One region of the Cupriavidus mimosae genome, then DNA from elsewhere that is predicted to be linked to it. Evidence: predicted binding sites of a transcription regulator. Region 1 holds the regulator's gene; each other region holds the start of a gene.

Region 1 (6,047 bases):
CCGCGCGCGCCAAAGTCCGCGCAAACCGCTCCACCACGCATCCAGACGCCCTCAAGCAACCCTGCCAACATGACCGCTTCCCTGACGACATCGTCCCGTCGACGCACCGCCCCGGCCCTGCTCGCGCTGGCCCTGGCCTTCGGCCTGCTGGCCCAGCCTGCCGTTGCCGAGCGCGCGGACCGCGACAAGCCGATGGTGCTCGAGGCGGACAACGCCAGCTATGACGACGTCAAGCAGATCTATACGCTGACCGGCAACGTGGTGCTGACCAAGGGCACCATGATCCTGAAGTCCGACGCCGCCGAGCTGCGCACGGATCCCGAGGGCTACCAGTTCGCCGTGGCCACCTCGAAGCCGGGCAGGCAGGCCTATATCCGCCAGAAGCGCGAGGGTGTCGACGAATACATCGACGGCTGGGGCGACCGCATCGAGTACGACGGCAAGCAGGAATTCTCCAAGCTGATCGGCAATGCCCGCATGGCGCGGCTGCAGGGCGCCAAGCTGGTCGACGAGATCCGCGGCGCGGTGCTGACCTACGACAGCCGCAAGGAGCTCTATACCGCGGCGGGCGGCGGCAGCGGCGATGCCGCCGCCGCCAACCCGTCCGGCCGCGTGCGCGCGGTACTGTCGCCGCGCCAGGACCAGAAGTCCGGCACCGCAGGCGGCTCGCCGCTGGACCTGAAGTCGGCGCCCGCGCCCGCCAACAAACCCTGACCGTACCCATGACCGATACCGCCACCATTGCCGACCAGCCTGTCGTCGAAGCCAACTCTGTACTGCCCGGCGGCAGCACGCTGGTCGTGCGCCACCTGAAGAAGCGCTATGGCTCCCGCACGGTGGTCAAGGACGTCTCGCTCGATGTGAAGAGCGGCGAGGTGGTCGGCCTGCTCGGCCCCAACGGCGCGGGCAAAACCACGTCTTTCTACATGATCGTCGGCCTGGTGGCGCTGGACGAAGGCGACATCGTGCTCGACGGCGACCACATCAGTGGCCTGCCGATCCACGAGCGCGCGCGCATGGGGCTGTCGTACCTGCCGCAGGAAGCCTCGGTGTTCCGCAAGCTCAACGTCGAGGAGAACATCCGCGCGGTGCTGGAGTTGCAGCAGGACAAGGGCAAGCCGCTGGCCAAGGCCGAGATCGAGCGCCGCCTCGATGCCCTGCTCGACGACCTGCAGATCGCGCACCTGCGCAACAACCCGGCGCTGTCGCTGTCCGGCGGCGAGCGCCGCCGCGTGGAAATCGCGCGCGCGCTGGCGTCGTCGCCGCGCTTCATTCTGCTCGACGAACCGTTCGCCGGCGTGGACCCGATCGCCGTGGGCGAAATCCAGCGCATCGTCAGCTTCCTGAAGGCGCGCAATATCGGCGTGCTGATCACCGACCACAACGTGCGCGAGACGCTCGGCATCTGCGACCACGCCTACATCATCAGCGAAGGCACGGTGCTGGCAGCTGGCCAGCCCGAAGACATCATCGCCAATGACGCCGTGCGGCGCGTCTATCTGGGCGAGAACTTCCGCATGTGACAAGACGGCTGCCCGGCGCGGGCTGCCATGGCCGCGCGATGCGGAGAGCCAGCGGCGATCACGGCGCATTAGCGATAGCAATTTCCGTTCCAACATCGGAAAGATGCGCATAAAATAGGTCGCATGAAACCGTCGCTACAGCTCCGCCTCTCCCAGCACCTGGCCCTGACCCCGCAGCTGCAACAGTCGATCCGGCTGCTGCAGCTCTCCACGCTGGAATTGCAGCAGGAAGTCGAACAGGCGCTGACGGAAAACCCGCTGCTCGAGCGGGAGAACGACTGGATCGAAAGCCCGCTGCGCGTGGCCGCCGATGGCTCGGTCAACGTACAGAGCGCGCCCGCGCCCGCCCCCGCCGAGCCCCAGGGCAATGGCGATGCGCGCGCCGAGGGCGCTGCCGATGACAACTACAGCGACAACAGCAGCGGCGACGACTACGGCAACAGCGACTGGAGCCTGGATGACTTCGCCCGCCGCCCGCAAGGCGACGAGGACGAAAAGACGCCGATGCAGCTGCGCGATGCCGAGCCCACGCTGCGCGAATACCTGATGGAGCAGCTGACGCCGCTGAAGATCTCGGCGCGCGACAAGGGTCTCGCCATCTTCCTGATCGAATCGCTCGATGACGACGGCTACCTGAGCGCCTCGCTCGAAGAGATCTGCGCGGAGCTGCCCGAAGAGCTGGAGTTCGACCCCGACGAAGTCCACGCCATCCTGACGCTGCTGCAGAGCTTCGATCCGGCCGGCGTGGGCGCGCGCAATGCCGCCGAATGCCTGGCGCTGCAATTGCGCCGCCTGACCCACCCGCAGCGCGAACTGGCGCTGACCATCGTCACCCATCACCTGGAACTGCTGGCGGTACGTGACTACACGCGACTGAAGAAGGCCCTGCAGGTCGATGAAGTCGCGCTCAAGGCCGCGCATGACCTGATCCGCTCGCTCGCACCCTACCCGGGCCACGCGTACAGCCGTCCCGAGGCCGATTTCGTCGTGCCCGACGTGTTCGTGCGCAAGAGCGGCGGCGGCTGGACCGCGCAGCTCAATCCGGATGTGATGCCGAGGCTGCGCATCAACGATATGTATGCCCAGATCCTGCGCGGCGCCAAGGGCGAAACCGGCACGGCGGGACTGCAGCAGAAGCTGCAGGAGGCACGCTGGCTGATCAAGAATATCCAGCAAAGGTTCGACACGATCCTGCGTGTCTCGCAGGCCATTGTCGAGCGTCAAAAGAACTTTTTCACCCACGGTGAAATCGCCATGCGCCCCTTGGTTTTGCGGGAGATTGCCGATACACTGGGTTTACACGAGTCAACCATCTCCCGGGTGACGACCAATAAATATATGGCTACGCCGATGGGTACTTTCGAACTGAAGTACTTCTTCGGTAGCCACGTGTCCACCGAAACCGGTGGCGCGGCTTCATCAACGGCCATCCGCGCCTTGATCAAGCAACTGATAGGAGCCGAAGACCCGAGGAATCCCCTTTCCGACAGTCGCATCGCCGAACTGCTGGGCGAACAGGGCTTCGTTGTCGCACGCCGCACCGTCGCCAAGTATCGTGAAGCCTTGAAAATCCCCGCAGTCAATCTCCGCAAGTCTTTGTAGCCGAGCCCACCGCCTGCCTGGTGAGGCTCTTTCAGAAGGAGAAGCGCTATGAACTTCAAGATCAGTGGACACCACCTGGACATCACGCCCCCTCTGCGTGAGTACGTGGAAACGAAGCTGGAGCGAATCGTCAGGCATTTCGATCAAGTCATTGGCGTTAGCGTGCTGCTCTCTGTCGACAATCACAAGGAAAAGGACCGGCGTCAGTACGCGGAAATCAATCTGCATCTAAAGGGCAAGGACATCTTTGTCGAGGCGCATCACGAAGACCTGTATGCGGCGATCGACGCACTCGTCGACAAGCTGGACCGTCAGGTGATTCGCTACAAGGATCGCGTGCAAGGCCACGACCGCGAAGCGGTCAAGTACCAGATGGCCGCAGCGCAAATGCAGCAATAAACCCGTGCCCGGCAGCCCCGCAGAGGGCTGCTGAACCAGGATTCCACAGGCAAGCCGCGCCCCGAAGCGCGGCTTTTTTGCGCCCTTGCGCCGTGACGGGTGTGTGGCAGCGGAGCAAAGCCCTGCCACGCATGAAGGTCCGAAATGTTCGCAAGCGCAGCGCCAAGGTGTATGCTGCGCCATACAAAGAGAGAGAAATCGTGGCTGCGCCTGCTCGCGCTGCACCGCACAATGCAAGGGTAGCCGCTGCTCTATAATGGGCCGGACGTCTTCCCCGCGCCGGCAGCGGTCGGGGAGCCAGCCGCTGCCCGGCGGAACGATCCGCCCGCTAACTGACATCCTGCGCATCGCCCATGAATCGTTTGGCCAAATTGCTGCCACCCGGCAACATTACCCTCGACGTCAGCGTCACCAGCAAGAAGCGTGTGTTCGAGCAGGCCGGGCTCCTCTTCGAGAACAACCATGGCGTGGCGCGCGCCATCGTTACCGACAACCTGTTCGCACGCGAGTCGCTGGGCTCGACCGGACTGGGCGCCGGCGTGGCGATTCCGCACGGGCGCATCAAGGGCCTGAAGCAGCCGCTGGCCGCGTTCATGCGACTGGCCGAGCCGATCCCGTTCGAATCGCCGGACGGCAAGCCGGTGTCGCTGCTGATCTTCCTGCTGGTGCCGGAACAGGCCACGCAGCAGCACCTGGAAATTTTGTCCGAGATCGCGCAACTGCTGTCGGATCGCGACATGCGCGAGGGCTTGGCGACGCTGCCCACGCCCGATGCCGTGCACGAACTGCTGATCGCATGGCATCCCTGATCCACTGATTCCCCCGGAGCGGGCCGGCACCAGACCGGGCAAGCGCCACGCGCTTCGAACACCGCCTTACCAGCCATACCGCATGGAACTCACCGGCGTCACCTCCCAGTCCATCTTCGACGACAACGCAGCCGACCTCAAACTCTCGTGGATCGCCGGCCTGGAGGGCGCGGACCGCGCCTTTGACGTTGAATTCGCCCGCGAAGCGACCTCCGCCGCAGACCTGGTGGGCCACCTCAACCTGATCCACCCGAACCGGATCCAGGTCCTCGGCAAGCCCGAAATCACGTATTACCAGCGGCTCGACGACGAGACCCGCAAGCGCCAGATGGGCGAGCTGATCCTGCTGGAGCCGCCGTTCCTGGTGATTGCCGACGGCATGGAGCCGCCGCCGGACCTTGAACTGCGCTGCACGCGCTCGTCGACGCCGCTGTTCACCACGCCGGTGTCGTCCGCCGCGGTGATCGACCATCTGCGCCTGTACCTGTCGCGCATCTCCGCGCCGCGCGTGACCATGCACGGCGTGTTTCTCGACATCCTGGGCATGGGCGTGCTGATCATGGGCGAATCGGGCCTGGGCAAGAGCGAACTGGGCCTGGAACTGATTTCGCGTGGCCACGGGCTGGTGGCCGACGACGCCGTCGATTTCGTCCGGCTGGGGCCGGATTTCATCGAAGGCCGCTGCCCGCCGCTGCTGCAGAATCTGCTTGAAGTACGCGGCCTGGGGCTGCTCGACATCAAGACCATCTTCGGCGAGACCGCAGTACGGCGGAAGATGAAGATCAAGCTGGTGGTGCAGCTGGTGCGGCGCAACGATGGCGAATTCGAGCGGCTGCCGCTGGATTCGCAGTACCTGGACGTGCTCGGGCTTCCCATCCACATGGTCAAGATCCAGGTGGCGGCCGGCCGCAACCTGGCCGTGCTGGTCGAGGCCGCCGTGCGCAATACCATCCTGCGCCTGCGCGGCATCGACACGCTGCGCGACTTCATGGACCGCCAGCGCGCCGCGATGCAGGCCGATGCCGTCTCGCGCGGGCAGGGCCGGCTGCTGTAAGCCCCGGTCCGCCGCGGTTTTCAATTGCTTACAACGGCGTGACAACCGCTCGTCAACGCTTCTCAGGCATGCTCCGTTTTGTGCTGCAATGGGCATCACGCCCGTTACGGACGCTGCAACGCCGAACCGGCGCGCGGCGACAAGGTAGTCCACCCCCGAGGAGAGCAAGCATGAAGACCCTGATTGCAGTGTGCGCGCTGGTCACCCCCCTGTTCGCAGCCAGCGCCTTTGCGCAGACCGCCACGCCGGCCACTCCTGCTACGCCGGCCAAGCCGTCGGCCACGGCCCCGGCAACGCCTGCCGTGCCGGCCACGCCTGCTACCCCCGCCAATCCGGACAAGCCCGCGGCCAACACCCAGCAGGACAAGATGAAGTCCTGCAACGCGCAGGCCTCCGGCAAGAAAGGCGACGAACGCAAGGCATTCATGAAGGAATGCCTGTCGAAGTCCGGCGCGCCCAAGAGCCAGCAGGACAAGATGGCTTCCTGCAGCAAGTCCGGCAAGGGCAAGAAGGGCGACGAATACAAGGCCCACATGAAGGAATGCCTGTCAAAGGCAGCCTGAGCGCCCTTGCTCGCGAACCAGCATGGCGAACCGGAAGGTTCGCCATTTTGCTGGTGTCAACACGCTGTCATGACGCAGCCGGCACCTGATGCTATGC
Region 2 (6,047 bases), on a different contig from region 1:
CACGTCGGCTTCCGACAGCCACAGCTGCAGCGTGTGCGCCAGCACCGCGCGGTACAGCGCCTGCTTGGTGCGGAAGTAGTAATGCAGGTTCGACTTGGGCACGCCGGCGCGCATGGCGATCTCCGCCATGGTGGCGCCGGCAAACCCGGCGCGCGCGAACACGTGCTCGGCCGCGCGCAGGATCATGGCCTGGTTCTCCTGCCGGATGCGGCCGCACGCCGCCGCGCGCCCGGGCGGCGCGCGCAGTGTCGGCGCAAGGCCGGCGCGCGGGTCCATCAGCGCGTGCCGTACAGGCGGTCGCCGGCGTCGCCCAGTCCGGGCACGATATAGCCGTGCTCGTTGAGGGTGTCATCGATGGCCGCGGTGACGATGCCGACGTCCGGATGCGCGCTGCGCAGCGCGCGCAGGCCCGGGCGCGAGGCGATCAGGCACACATACTTCATGGTGGTGACACCGGCCTCCTTGAGCCGGTTCAGTGCCGCGATGGCCGAATTGCCGGTGGCCAGCATCGGGTCGACCACGATTACCATGCGCTCCTGGATGTCCTCGGGCATCTTGAAGTAATACTCGATCGGCTCCAGCGTCTCGGGATCGCGGTACAGGCCGATATGGCCGACGCGCGCCGCCGGCAGCAGGTCGAGCATGCCATCGATAAAGCCGTTGCCGGCGCGCAGGATCGACACCAGGCACAGCTTCTTGCCGGACAGCACGCGCGATTGCGTGGCCGCGATGGGCGTGCGGATGGCGATGGTTTCCATGGCCAGGTCGCGCGTGGCCTCGTAGGTCAGCAGCTGGCTGATCTCGCGCACCAGGCGGCGGAAGTTGTCGGTGGTGGTCTCCTCGCTGCGCACCAGCGTGACCTTGTGCTGCACCAGCGGATGGTCGACCACCATCACGCCGGACAGGCTGGCAGGGTCGGCGGGGTCCGGCGCGCGCGCCTCGACTGCGGGAACAGCGGTCATGTCGTTCATGGTGACGCTCCTGAAGCCACGTTGCACAAGCCTTCCCTGCTTGCTACGCCGCCCGCGGCGCGGGCGGCGCGTTCAGAACACCGTGCCGTCGCTGGTGATGGCAAACGGCGGCGCGCCGCCGGGCCGGCGCTTGGCGGCGATGCGCCGCCCCGCCGCCCAGGTGCCGCCTTCCAGCACGCGCGCCAGCGGAAACTGCGCTTCCTCCAGCCCCAGCGCCTGGCGCACGCAATCGGCCACCAGGTCCAGGCCGCTGACGGTCAACGCGCGCCATTCGACGATGACGGGCTCATCGACCGCATGCGGTTCGGCGGCAAAGCCGGGATCGCGCGGCACCATCAGCTCGAAGTCGTACAGCAGCCCGCCGTTGCGGTACTCGGGCAGGCCGGTCAGCGCGTCGAGGCCGGTCACGGTCAGGCCGGCGTCCTCGAGCGGCTCCAGCAGCGAATAGGTCAGCCACTGGGTCAGCTTGTGGAACGGCACCAGCCCGCCCGGCGCCGCCGGGTGGCGCCAGCAATCGCCCAGCGACACGCCCTCGACCACGATGCGCCCCGGCCACACCGGCCCAAGGCCCACCAGCAAGGTGCGCAGCAGGAAGCCGGCATCGAGCTGGCCGCCGACGGCATGCGCCTTCAGGTAGTCATAGAGGTTGCCCAGCCGCGCCGGCCGGCCGAACAGCGCCGGAGTCGCGTCCATCACCTCGCCCAGCCGGCGCAGCAGCCCGGCGCGGCCTTCCAGGCCCACCAGCGGGTTGTGCTGCGCGACCTGGAAGGCATGGGCAATGCTGTCGGCATCGATGCGTTGCAGGCGCTCGGCATCGGCGCGCAGCGGGTCGCCCGGCGCCGCGGAAAAGCCACCGCGCGCGAACAGGTCGAAGCTGGCCGCGCCCAGTCCTTCCGAACGCGTCAGCACCAGGTCGCTGGCCGGATCGCGGTAGCGCCACTCCGGCCCGGCGCCTGCATCCAGCAGCACGCTGGGGATCACCAGATCGATGCCGATGCGGGCGCGCTCCTCGCGGTGTTCGGGCCCGCTCAGCGCGGCGCGCTCGCACAGCACCTGCCAGCGGTCCGTGCGCTGGTTGCCCGCGCCGCTTTCGAAATGGCGCCAGCGGCTGTGATAGGGCACCTGCAGGTCGGGATAGCGCTGCCGGATGGTGCTGGCGACGTAATCGGCAATCGCATGCACGCGGTCGGGGTGCCAGCTGAAGAGTTCGGATGCGCCGCTGGCCACGTGTTCGGTGACCGCGGCGCAATGGGTGCGCACCGCCTCGGCGCACAGCAGCGCCGCCGCGGGATGCCCTTCGGGCACCGGGCTCAGCCAGCCGTTGCCATGGCGTTCGTCGCCGGCACTGTCCTCGGGATACCTCGTCATTCGTTCAACCCCCTGCCCTTGGCCAGGGCCAGTTCGTTCGCATCTGGCGGCGTGTAGTGCGTAAAGTAGCCTGCGGCCACCTTGGCATCGATCTCGACACGGGCGTCGGCGGGGATCAGCGCCTCGGGGATCGCCACCTGCTCGACCACCTCGATGCCCTGCGCCACCAGCGCGCCATGCTTCATGTTGCTCATCGACGCCCAGCGGTCGATGCGGCGGATGCCCAGCCAATGGAACACATCCGGCATCAGCTCCTGGAAACGCATGTCCTGCACGCCCGCCACGCATTCGGTACGGGCAAAATAAGTCTCGGCGCGGTCACCGCCAACCTGTCGCTTGCGGGCGTTGTAGACCAGGAACTTGGTTACCTCGCCCAGCGCGCGCCCCTCCTTGCGGTTGTAGACCACCAGCCCGACACCGCCCTGCTGCGCCATCTCGATGCACACCTCGATGCCATGTGCCAGGTACGGCCGGCAGGTACAGATGTCTGACCCGAACACATCCGATCCGTTGCATTCATCGTGCACGCGGCAGGCCACGCGGGTCTCGGGCTTGCCCAGCTGGCTGACATCGCCGAAGAAATACAGCGTCATGCCGCCGATCGGCGGCAAGAAAACCTTCAGGTCCGGCCGCGTCACCAGTTCCGGGAACATGCCGCCGGTCTGCTCGAACAGGCTGCGGCGCAGCACGCTTTCCTTGATGCCGAAGCGGGCCGCCATGCCGGGCAGGTACCACACCGGGTCGACCGCCGCCTTGGTCACCCGCACGTCGCCATTGGCATGCAACAGGTCGCCGTCGGGCTTGAGCCGGCCCGCGGCGATGGCCGAAACCAGTTCCGGCATGTTGATGTGCGCACGGGTCACCGCGATGGTCGGGCGGATATCGACGCCGGCGGCGATGCGGTCGGCAAAGACGCTGGAGACCAGGTGTCCCCACGGGTCGAGCGAAACGATCTTGTCAGGGTCGCCCCATTGCGGATGCGGGCCGATGGCTTCGGCGGGTGCGGTATCGGTCAGGTCGGGACGATGGTCGCGCTGCAGCGTGCCGGAGGCGACCGCGAGGGCGCGGTAGATGGCATAGGCGCCGGCGTGCGTGCCGATCACATTGCGCTGCGCCGGATTGCCCAGGCTGGCGATCACCGGTCCGCGCTGCGCCGCCGTGAGGGCGCCCCAGTGGATCGGCTCGGCCGGCTTGTCGCGGCGCGCGTGCGAAGTCAGGACGATATGGTCGGACATGACACCCTCGGTTCCCGATGGAATCCTGACCAAGCGGTCAGGTTTACGATTCCATACTAGGCAACCTTTGTGCCATCGCCCAATGCCCGTTTACGCCAGTGTGGCGCCACTGTGTGTGGCGTCCAACGCAGGTCCGTGGCAGCGCCATGCACGCCGGGCGTGCCGGCGGCACCACGCCGGCGGCGTGCATGCACCACCCGGATGCCGCGGGTGGCGATGCCACGCGCGCAGCCGCCGCGTAGTGCGGCGCGGCGATGCTTGCAACGGTTACATGGTCGGGCGGCGCGCCGAGCCCGGGCCCGAGTCGCCTGCCGCGTCACCGCGGCCGCCCAGCAACGCCCGCAGTGCCGCGAACGGCTGCGCGCTTTCGACGAAGCGGTAGAACAAGGCCCCCGCCACATTGCTCAGGGCCCACGCCGCCGCCATGCCCAGCGCGTTCAGCACCGGCTGCCCCGGTGCCAGATGCGACATCAGCGCATTGACCACCAGGCACACCGGGAAATGGACCAGGAACACGGAATAGGAAATGCGCCCGAAGTAGCCCACCACGCGCGCCCGGGGCCAGCGTTCCAGCCATTCGCCGCGCCGTGCCAGCGCCAGCAGCAGCGCGGTGGCCAGCGCCACGGCGATGCGCAGCCGGAAGTCCAGTGCCAGCGCGCCCAGCGCCACCGCGCCGAGCAGCGCCAGCGGCAGCAGCGGACGGCCGGGCGTCGACGCCCAGTAGGCCAGCGTGCCCATGCCATAGGCACCGAAGAAGTACACCGCCCAGATATCCCATGCGGCATCGCGGTTGAACCAGAACAGCGACGCCACGGCCACAAGCGCCACCAGGCCGATGCTGACCGCCACGCCCGCCGGCGCCCTGCCGCGCGACACCGCGCGCGCGGCCCACAGCGTGCCCAGCAGCAGCGCGAACAACTGCAGGTCGATGGCCACGTACCAGACCCCGGCCGACAACGCGTCGACGTCGACGATGTCATGGAGCAGCGTCAGATGCGCGAGCAACTGTCCCAGCGAGGGCGACGCCGGGATCGAGTCATGCGTCATCCAGTGCCGGGCCACGGCGGCACCGGCAATGCTGAGCAGGATCGCCGCGGCAAACGGCACCACCAGTTTCTGGTAGCGGCGCCACAGCAGCGACAGCGGGTGCTGGCGGATCTCCAGCCGTCCCTCGGGTGCCAGGCTGCGCGCCGCCAGGAAGCCGCTGATCACCAGGAACACCTGCACCGCGATGCGGGCGTAGTCATAGAGCCACTCCACCAGCCCCGGCGCCAGTTGGTAGGCGGCGTCGGACATCGGTCCATAGAAGGCGAGGTGGTGCAGGACGATCAGTTGCGAACTGACGGCTTTGAGGGCGTCGATGCACGGCAGGCGCGACGGGCGGGAGCTCATTGTTATAGGGATGATGCAAAGGGCACGGAAGGCGCGATTCTACCCGTTGCACCACCACTCAATGTGGCGCAATGAATACATTTTGCGGATTGGTTACACAGTGGACCCGCTTGTTGCGAGTTCGCCAGCCGATGCACTGTCGCACAGGCCGGCGGTTGGGGGCTACCCGCACAGCGCCATCAGCGCGATCCACGCCTGGGCATGGGCGGGATCGAGCCACCCGGCCAGCGCCACGGCGCACACGGCGGCGCCACCGAGTACCGACAGCCAGGTGCCGAGCGCGGTTGCGCCAGGCCGCCTCACGGCCGTGCCGGCGCCAGACCGGTGCGGACAATCTGGCGGTCGTCGATCGGCGAATGCAGCGCCGCGGCGACGATCCCCAGGGCCATGGCGCCGTACCAGACCGCGTCGTACGAGCGGGTCACCTCAAACACCAGCCCACCCAGCCACACACCCAGGAAAGAGCCGAACTGATGGCCCAGGAACACGAAGCCGAACAGCGTGGCGAGATAGCGCACGCCGAACACCTGGGCCAGGATGCCGTTGGTGAGCGGCACCGTGCCCAGCCACAGCAACCCCATCGCCGCACTGAAGGCGTACAGTGTCGCCGGGCTCAGCGGCAGCAGCAGAAACAGCGCCATCGCCGCGGTGCGCGCGAGGTAGATGCCGGCGAGCAGGTACTTCTTGCTGTGACGCCCGCCCAGCAGCCCGCACACATAGACACCGGCCACGTTGGCCAGCGCGATGATGGCGAGTGCCGCCATGCCGTCGGCCGGGCGCATGCCGCGGTCCAGCAGATAGGCCGGCAGGTGGCTGGCGATGAAGGCAAGCTGGAAGCCGCACGCAAGAAAGCCCAGGTTGAGCAGCCAGAAGCCCGCATGGCCGAAGGCCTCCCGTACGGCGGCGCTCAGCGGCTGGCCCCCGGCCGCGTCCGGCGCGTGGCAGTCCGGCGCTGCCGCCGCGCCGCGGTCCTGGAATGGCAGCGCCAGTGGTGCCAGCACGGCCAGCGCCACGGCAAGCAGCAGCAGCGCGCCGGCCCATCCCCTCCCGGCAAGCAGCGCCTGGGCGCCCGGCACCAGGA
Region 3 (6,047 bases), on a different contig from region 1:
GGCCTGCTGCGCCGCGGCTTGCTCCGCGGCGGCATGCGGCACCCCGGCCTGTTGCACCACCACCATGTGGGCCGGCATCGGCGCGGCGTAGCCGGCCTGGCCGAAGCACTCGCGGATGACGCGGTTGGTGTCGAAATAGACTTGCCAGTAATGGTCGTTATGGCAATAGGGCCGCACCGCCAGCACCGGACCGACCAGCGTGAATTCCAGGATTTCGACGTCGACCGGCGGCTCAGCCAGCACGTTGGGGATCTCGGCAATGCGGGTCTTCAGCAGCGCCACCGCCTCGGCCACGTCGGTGCTGCCTGCCAGCTGCGCTTTCAGTTCCACGCGCCGGAACGCATTGGCGGTGAAGTTCTGGATGGTGTCGCTGAAGATCTTGTTGTTGCCGATCACCGTCTGCACATTGTCTGGCGTGTCCAGCGTGGTTGCGAACAGGCCGATCTCGCGCACGGTCCCGGTCACGCCGCCAATGGTGACGAAGTCGCCTACCTTGAACGGCCGCAGTACCACCAGGAAGGCGCCGGCGGCGAAGTTGGCCATCAGCCCCGACCAGGCCATGCCGATGGCCACGCCGGCGGCGGCAATCAGCGCGGCGAAGGTGGTGGTCTGGATGCCGAAGTAGCCGAGGATGCCTATCACCAGCACCACGTTCAGCGTCACGGTGACGATGGAGCCGACATAGCGCAGCAGCGTCGGATCGACCTTCTGCTTGCCGAGCGCGTTCTGCACCAGGCGCACGACAAAGTGGATCAGCCAGCGGCCAATGACCCAGAAGGCGAGGGCCGCGAGGATCTTGACGCCGAATTCGGTGGCGTACGAGACCACCAGGGTCTTGAGGTTGTCGAAGGTAGAGGCGTCCATCGGCGTATTCCTTTCGTGTTGGTATAACCGGCCAGCCGCCGACCCAACATCACCCGAACCAGCCGGCTGCGGCGTGCGAGCCCCTGCGCGTTGCGCGCAATTCCCGGGCACGGCAATTATTGAGAGGCCGTGCGCGGAAGTGCAAGCAAATAATTGTTAAGACAAGGCGCGTGGCGCGGCTCCTCCGTTTATATCGGAAATGCGCTGGCGGCTATTACCAGTTGGTTTCGCGCTCGGCGGTGGCGGAAATCCGGTGCAGCGTCAGGTCGGCGCCGTTGAACTCGCCTTCGGCGTCGAGGCGGATGCCCACCAGCCGCTTCAGCGTGCCATAGACCAGCGTGCCGCCGGCCAGCGCCACCACGATGCCAAGCAAGGTGCCGAGCAACTGCGCGCCGAGCGACACCCCGCCAAGGCCGCCCAGCGCCTTCGCCCCGAAGATGCCGGCGGCGATGCCGCCCCAGGCGCCGCACAGCCCGTGCAGCGGCCACACGCCGAGCACATCATCGATATGCCATTTGTTTTGCGCCAGCGTGAACATATAGACGAACAGCGCGCCGGCCACGGCACCGGTGACCAGCGCCCCGAGCGGATGCATCAGGTCCGAGCCTGCGCAGACCGCCACCAGGCCGGCCAGCGGCCCGTTGTAGACGAAGCCCGGATCGTTGCGCCCGGCCAGCCAGGCGGCCAGCGTGCCGCCGGCCATCGCCATCAGCGAATTGATCGCTACCAGGCCGCTGATCTTGTCGACGGTCTGCGCGCTCATCACGTTGAAGCCGAACCAGCCCACCGCAAGAATCCAGGCGCCCAGCGCCAGGAACGGGATGTTCGAGGGCGGATGCGCGCTGATGCGGCCATCCTTCTGGTAGCGCCCACGGCGCGCGCCCAGCAGCAGCACCGCCGGCAGCGCAATCCACCCGCCCAGCGCGTGCACCACCACCGAACCGGCAAAGTCGTGGAAGGGCGCGCCGGCCACGCGCGCGATCCAGTCCTGCACGCCGTAGCGCTGATTCCACACCATGCCCTCGAAAAACGGGTAGACAAAGCCCACCAGCACGAAGGTGGCGACCAGTTGCGGATTGAAACGCGAGCGCTCGGCAATACCGCCGGAGATAATCGCCGGAATGGCCGCTGCAAAGGTTGCCAGGAAAAAGAACTTGACCAGTTCATAACCGTTCTTCTGGGCCAGCGTTGCAGCGCCGGAAAAGAACTGCACCCCATACGCGATGGTGTAGCCGATAAAGAAATAGGCGATGGTGGAGACCGCGAAATCCACCAGAATCTTTACCAGCGCATTGACCTGGTTCTTCTTGCGTACCGTGCCGAGTTCGAGGAAGGCAAAGCCGGCGTGCATGGCCAGCACCATGATGGCGCCAAGCAAGATGAAGAGCGCGTCGGTGCCGGTCTTCCAGTTGTCCATAGTGACCTCATGCTCAAAATGGGCGCACCAGTATGCAAAAAGCGTTCCAGAGACCGCTGCATCCTGGTGCCGCGTGCACCGTCCAGGGTAAGAAACCGCACCGGCATGCCGCACGCGGTCCCATCCCGTGGGCAAGGCGACACCGGCCTGTTGCCAGCGGCTGGACCAGGCTGCGCCAGAATGGAGCAGCCAAGGGGGCATTGCGCGACCCGTTGTGGTGCGTCGCCCCATTTGGGGGAATCTGTCCTATGCTGAGTAGTTTTGGGGGTGCGATTCCAGGCGGCCGCTCGGGCCCGGCAAAAAGCGGCGGCCGGCAAGTGCAAACAACAGGGGAAATTGCCCGCTAACCGGCCTCAAGCAAGGATTTGCGGGTTTTTTTGTCGCATTGGTGCCACTGGGGATTGCTCAACGCGCGAAGGGCAGATTAGACTGCGCCGATCGATGGCCTGCCGCGAGGCACGCACATCGGTGACGACGACCAACAAGGGAAATCAGCCATGAATAAAGGTGAACTGGTATCGGCCATCGCCGCGGAAGCAGAATTGAGCAATGCCGCCGCCGAGCGTGCGCTCAACGCAGCGCTGGACAGTATCAAGAAGGCAGTGGCAAAGGGCGATTCTGTAACGCTGGTGGGTTTTGGCAGCTTCAGCGCCGGCAAGCGCGCAGCCCGTACCGGCCGCAATCCGCGCACCGGCGAAACCATCAAGATTCCGGCCGCCAAGACGGTCAAGTTCTCGGCAGGCCAGGGTTTCAAGGACGCCGTGAACAAGAAAAAGTAAGCAGTTTGCGTCCATAGCGAAAGAAGCGGCCTGGCAGGCCGCTTTTTTTTATGTGCCGGGTCAGGCGGGGCAGGGGCCGGCGCCATGCCGCGGGCACCGGCGCGGCGATCCGGGTTAAACTGCCGGCGCCCGCAGCCGGCAATCCCGCCCCCGCAATCTTCGTATCCCGCATCATGAATGACCTGTCCCACCAGCTTTCCATGACCGTGCTGATGACGCCGGACATGGCCAATTTCTCTGGCAACGTCCACGGCGGCACCATCCTCAAGTACCTGGACATGGTGGCGTATGCCTGCGCCAGCCGCTATGCCGGCCGCTACGTGGTCACGCTGTCGGTAGACCAGGTGGTGTTCCGCCAGCCCATCCACGTGGGCGAGCTGGTGACCTTCCTGGCATCGGTCAACTACACCGGCCGCAGCTCGATGGAGATCGGCATCAAGGTGGTGACCGAGAACATCCGCAGCAAGCTGGTGCGCCATACCAACAGCTGCTATTTCACCATGGTGGCGGTGGACGACAACGGCACCCCCGCCGAGGTGCCGCCGCTGGAGCCGCGCGACGAGGTCGAGCGCCAGCGCTTTGCCGCCGCGCAGCAGCGCCGCGCGCTGCGCCAGGAGATGGAAAAGCGCCACGGCGACATCAAGTCGTCGGTGAACTGAGTGCCGATGCGCGATACAGCCATGGAATCCCGCCACCCACTCGTTCGCCTCCTGCTCGCCGCCGCCTGCGCCGGCGCAGCCGCGGGGGCCAGTGCCGAGGAGATCGGCAGCGTCAGCACCAATTTCCGCATGACCGGCTCCGACAAGGTCGTGATCGAAGCCTATGACGACCCGCAGGTGGACGGCGTCACCTGCTACGTGTCGCGTGCCCGCACCGGCGGCATCAAGGGCCAGCTCGGCATGGCGGAAGACCCGCCCGAGGCCTCGATCGCGTGCCGGCAGGTGGGTCCGATCGGCTTCAAGGCGCCGATCAAGCAGCAGGACAATGTTTTCTCCGAGCGCATGTCGATCCTGTTCAAGGCGCTGCACGTGGTGCGCGCGGTCGACCGCAAGCGCAATACGCTGGTCTACCTGACGTATTCGGACCGCATCGTCAGCGGCAGCCCGCAGAACAGCGTGACCGCCGTGCCGGTGCCGGCCGGCACGGTGATTCCGGTGAAATAAGCGCGTCGGCCGGGGGCGCCCGTGATCAGCGGGCCAGCACCGCGGATTCCGCCAGGCAGTCGCGCGATGGCCGCGTGCCGGCTGCGCGCGCGGCAGCCACTTCACTGCGCGCCCGTTCCAGGTCGGCGCGGAAAGTGGGGTCGGCATGCAGCCGCGCCACCGTCGCCGCCGCCATGGTGCGGCCCGCGTTGACATCGCTCTGCCAGTGCACGTTGCAGACCACGCGGCTTTGCCCGAAGGCCTGGCCGCGCGCCAGCAGTTCATTGGCGCGCGCCGGCTCGATCTCGGTCAGGATCAGCGCCCAGGCCCAGCCGATGGCGCTGTGGCCGGACGGGTAGGAACCATCCTTCTCCAGCTTGGCGGCTTCGGCCTGCGTGCACATCGGGGTCTTGGTGGCCACGAACGGGCGGGTGCGCTTGTAATGGTCCTTGGCCTTGTACGTGGACAGGCCGGCATCGACCAGGCTGCGGCGCAGCAGCATGTTCAGGTAAGGCGTGTCTTTCTCGCCGACGGGCACGCCCAGCGCGCAGGAGAAGGTTTTGGCGGCCTGCGGGAACGTCAGCACGGCATCGTCGGACGCCAGTTGCCAGCGTGGCGAACCGCGCAGCGGACCAGCCTGGCGCGCGGCGTCCTCGTCCAGCGCCAGCGCGGCCGAACCCTGCACCGGCGGCGCCGACAGCAGCTTCAGGCTGTCGGGGCGCGCATCGGCGGCAAGATAGCCGGCCGGCACGCCGGGGCGCAGCTCGGGCACGGCTGACAGGTTGGTGCCGCCGGCGGCGCAGCCGGCCAGCAGCGCGGCGAGCGCTGCCGCGCCAAGCGCCCGCAGGGGTTGGGAGAGGGAGGAATCCGGCTTGCCTTGTTCCGTCAATTTGTCTTCCTGGTGAGGGATCGGATCGATGCGGTCGTGCCGCTTCGGCTTACGCGGCGTCGAACAGCTTGCGCAGGTTCGATTTCATGATCTTGCCATTGGCATTGCGCGGCAGCATCTCGTGGTAAATCAGGATACGCACCGGCACCTTGAACGCTGCCAGCCGCTCGCGCACGAAATCCTGCAGCTCGGCTTCGCTCGCCTGCATGCCCGGCTTCAGGCTGACCACGGCGGCCGGCTCCTCGCCCAGGGTCCGGTGCGGCAGCCCGACCACCGACGCATCCATGACCGCGGGATGCTCGTAAAGTGCGCTTTCCACTTCGATGCAGTAGATGTTCTCGCCGCCGCGGATCAGCATGTCCTTCATCCGGTCGACGATGTAGACGTAGCCCTCATGGTCCAGCCGGGCAATGTCGCCGGTGCGCAGCCAGCCATCGACAAAGGTCTGGGCGGTGGCCTCGGGCTTGTTCCAGTAGCCGCGCACGACATTGGCGCCGCGCGCCATCAGCTCGCCGGTTTCACCAGGCGGCAGCGCCTGGCCGCGGCCGTCGACTACCTTCATCTCGCCGATCGGCAACGCCGGGCCGCTGCTGTCCGGGCGCATCACGTACTCTTCGGCACTGTGGCTGGTGAAGGTCGACGAGGTTTCGGTCATGCCCCAGCCTATGCCCGGCGCGGCCATGGGGAAGACTTCGCGAATGCGTCGGACCAGCTCCGGCGAAGCCGGCGCGCCGCCGTAGTTGATGTTTTCGAGCGACGAGAGGTCGAAGCGGCCGCGCTCGGGATGCTCAAGGATCTGCCATGCGATAGTGGGGACGCCACCGGCCGCAGTGCAGCGCTCGCGCTCGATCAGTTCCATGCCACGCAGCGCGTCCCAGCGGTGCAGCAGCACGATCTTGCCGCCGGTGGCGATGGCGCCGTTGAGCACCGCCATGCAGCCGGTGACGTGGAAGAAC

Evidence for each region. Region 1 encodes sigma-54, which starts transcription at its own class of promoters, with help from an activator protein. Its sites were predicted from a motif close to TGGCANGNAANCTGCTTT; they were not measured.
Region 2: a site for sigma-54 is predicted at 3,632-3,649, ahead of MKD50_RS18865 (GTP cyclohydrolase II). Genes of this name have one in related genera too.
Region 3: a site for sigma-54 is predicted at 2,313-2,330, ahead of MKD50_RS10205 (ammonium transporter). Genes of this name have one in related genera too.

Annotation. Positions count from the first base shown of each region.
Region 1 covers NZ_JALHRY010000005.1:125,179-131,225, reverse strand. Annotated here, with positions in the region: gene lptA (lipopolysaccharide transport periplasmic protein LptA) at 70-714, shown strand; gene lptB (LPS export ABC transporter ATP-binding protein) at 723-1,523, shown strand; gene MKD50_RS11250 (RNA polymerase factor sigma-54) at 1,647-3,125, shown strand; gene hpf (ribosome hibernation-promoting factor, HPF/YfiA family) at 3,174-3,524, shown strand; gene MKD50_RS11240 (PTS sugar transporter subunit IIA) at 3,878-4,333, shown strand; gene hprK (HPr(Ser) kinase/phosphatase) at 4,416-5,387, shown strand; gene MKD50_RS11230 (PsiF family protein) at 5,558-5,950, shown strand.
Region 2 covers NZ_JALHRY010000010.1:19,568-25,614, reverse strand. Annotated here, with positions in the region: gene MKD50_RS18880 (TetR/AcrR family transcriptional regulator) at 1-276, opposite strand, end outside; gene upp (uracil phosphoribosyltransferase) at 276-971, opposite strand; gene MKD50_RS18870 (URC4/urg3 family protein) at 1,044-2,339, opposite strand; gene MKD50_RS18865 (GTP cyclohydrolase II) at 2,336-3,574, opposite strand; gene MKD50_RS18860 (acyltransferase family protein) at 3,842-4,966, opposite strand; gene MKD50_RS18855 (hypothetical protein) at 5,129-5,269, opposite strand; gene MKD50_RS18850 (MFS transporter) at 5,266-6,047, opposite strand, start outside.
Region 3 covers NZ_JALHRY010000004.1:355,100-361,146, forward strand. Annotated here, with positions in the region: gene MKD50_RS10200 (mechanosensitive ion channel family protein) at 1-864, opposite strand, end outside; gene MKD50_RS10205 (ammonium transporter) at 1,079-2,281, opposite strand; gene MKD50_RS10210 (HU family DNA-binding protein) at 2,779-3,060, shown strand; gene MKD50_RS10215 (acyl-CoA thioesterase) at 3,234-3,719, shown strand; gene MKD50_RS10220 (CreA family protein) at 3,741-4,223, shown strand; gene MKD50_RS10225 (acid phosphatase) at 4,249-5,091, opposite strand; gene MKD50_RS10230 (class I adenylate-forming enzyme family protein) at 5,141-6,047, opposite strand, start outside.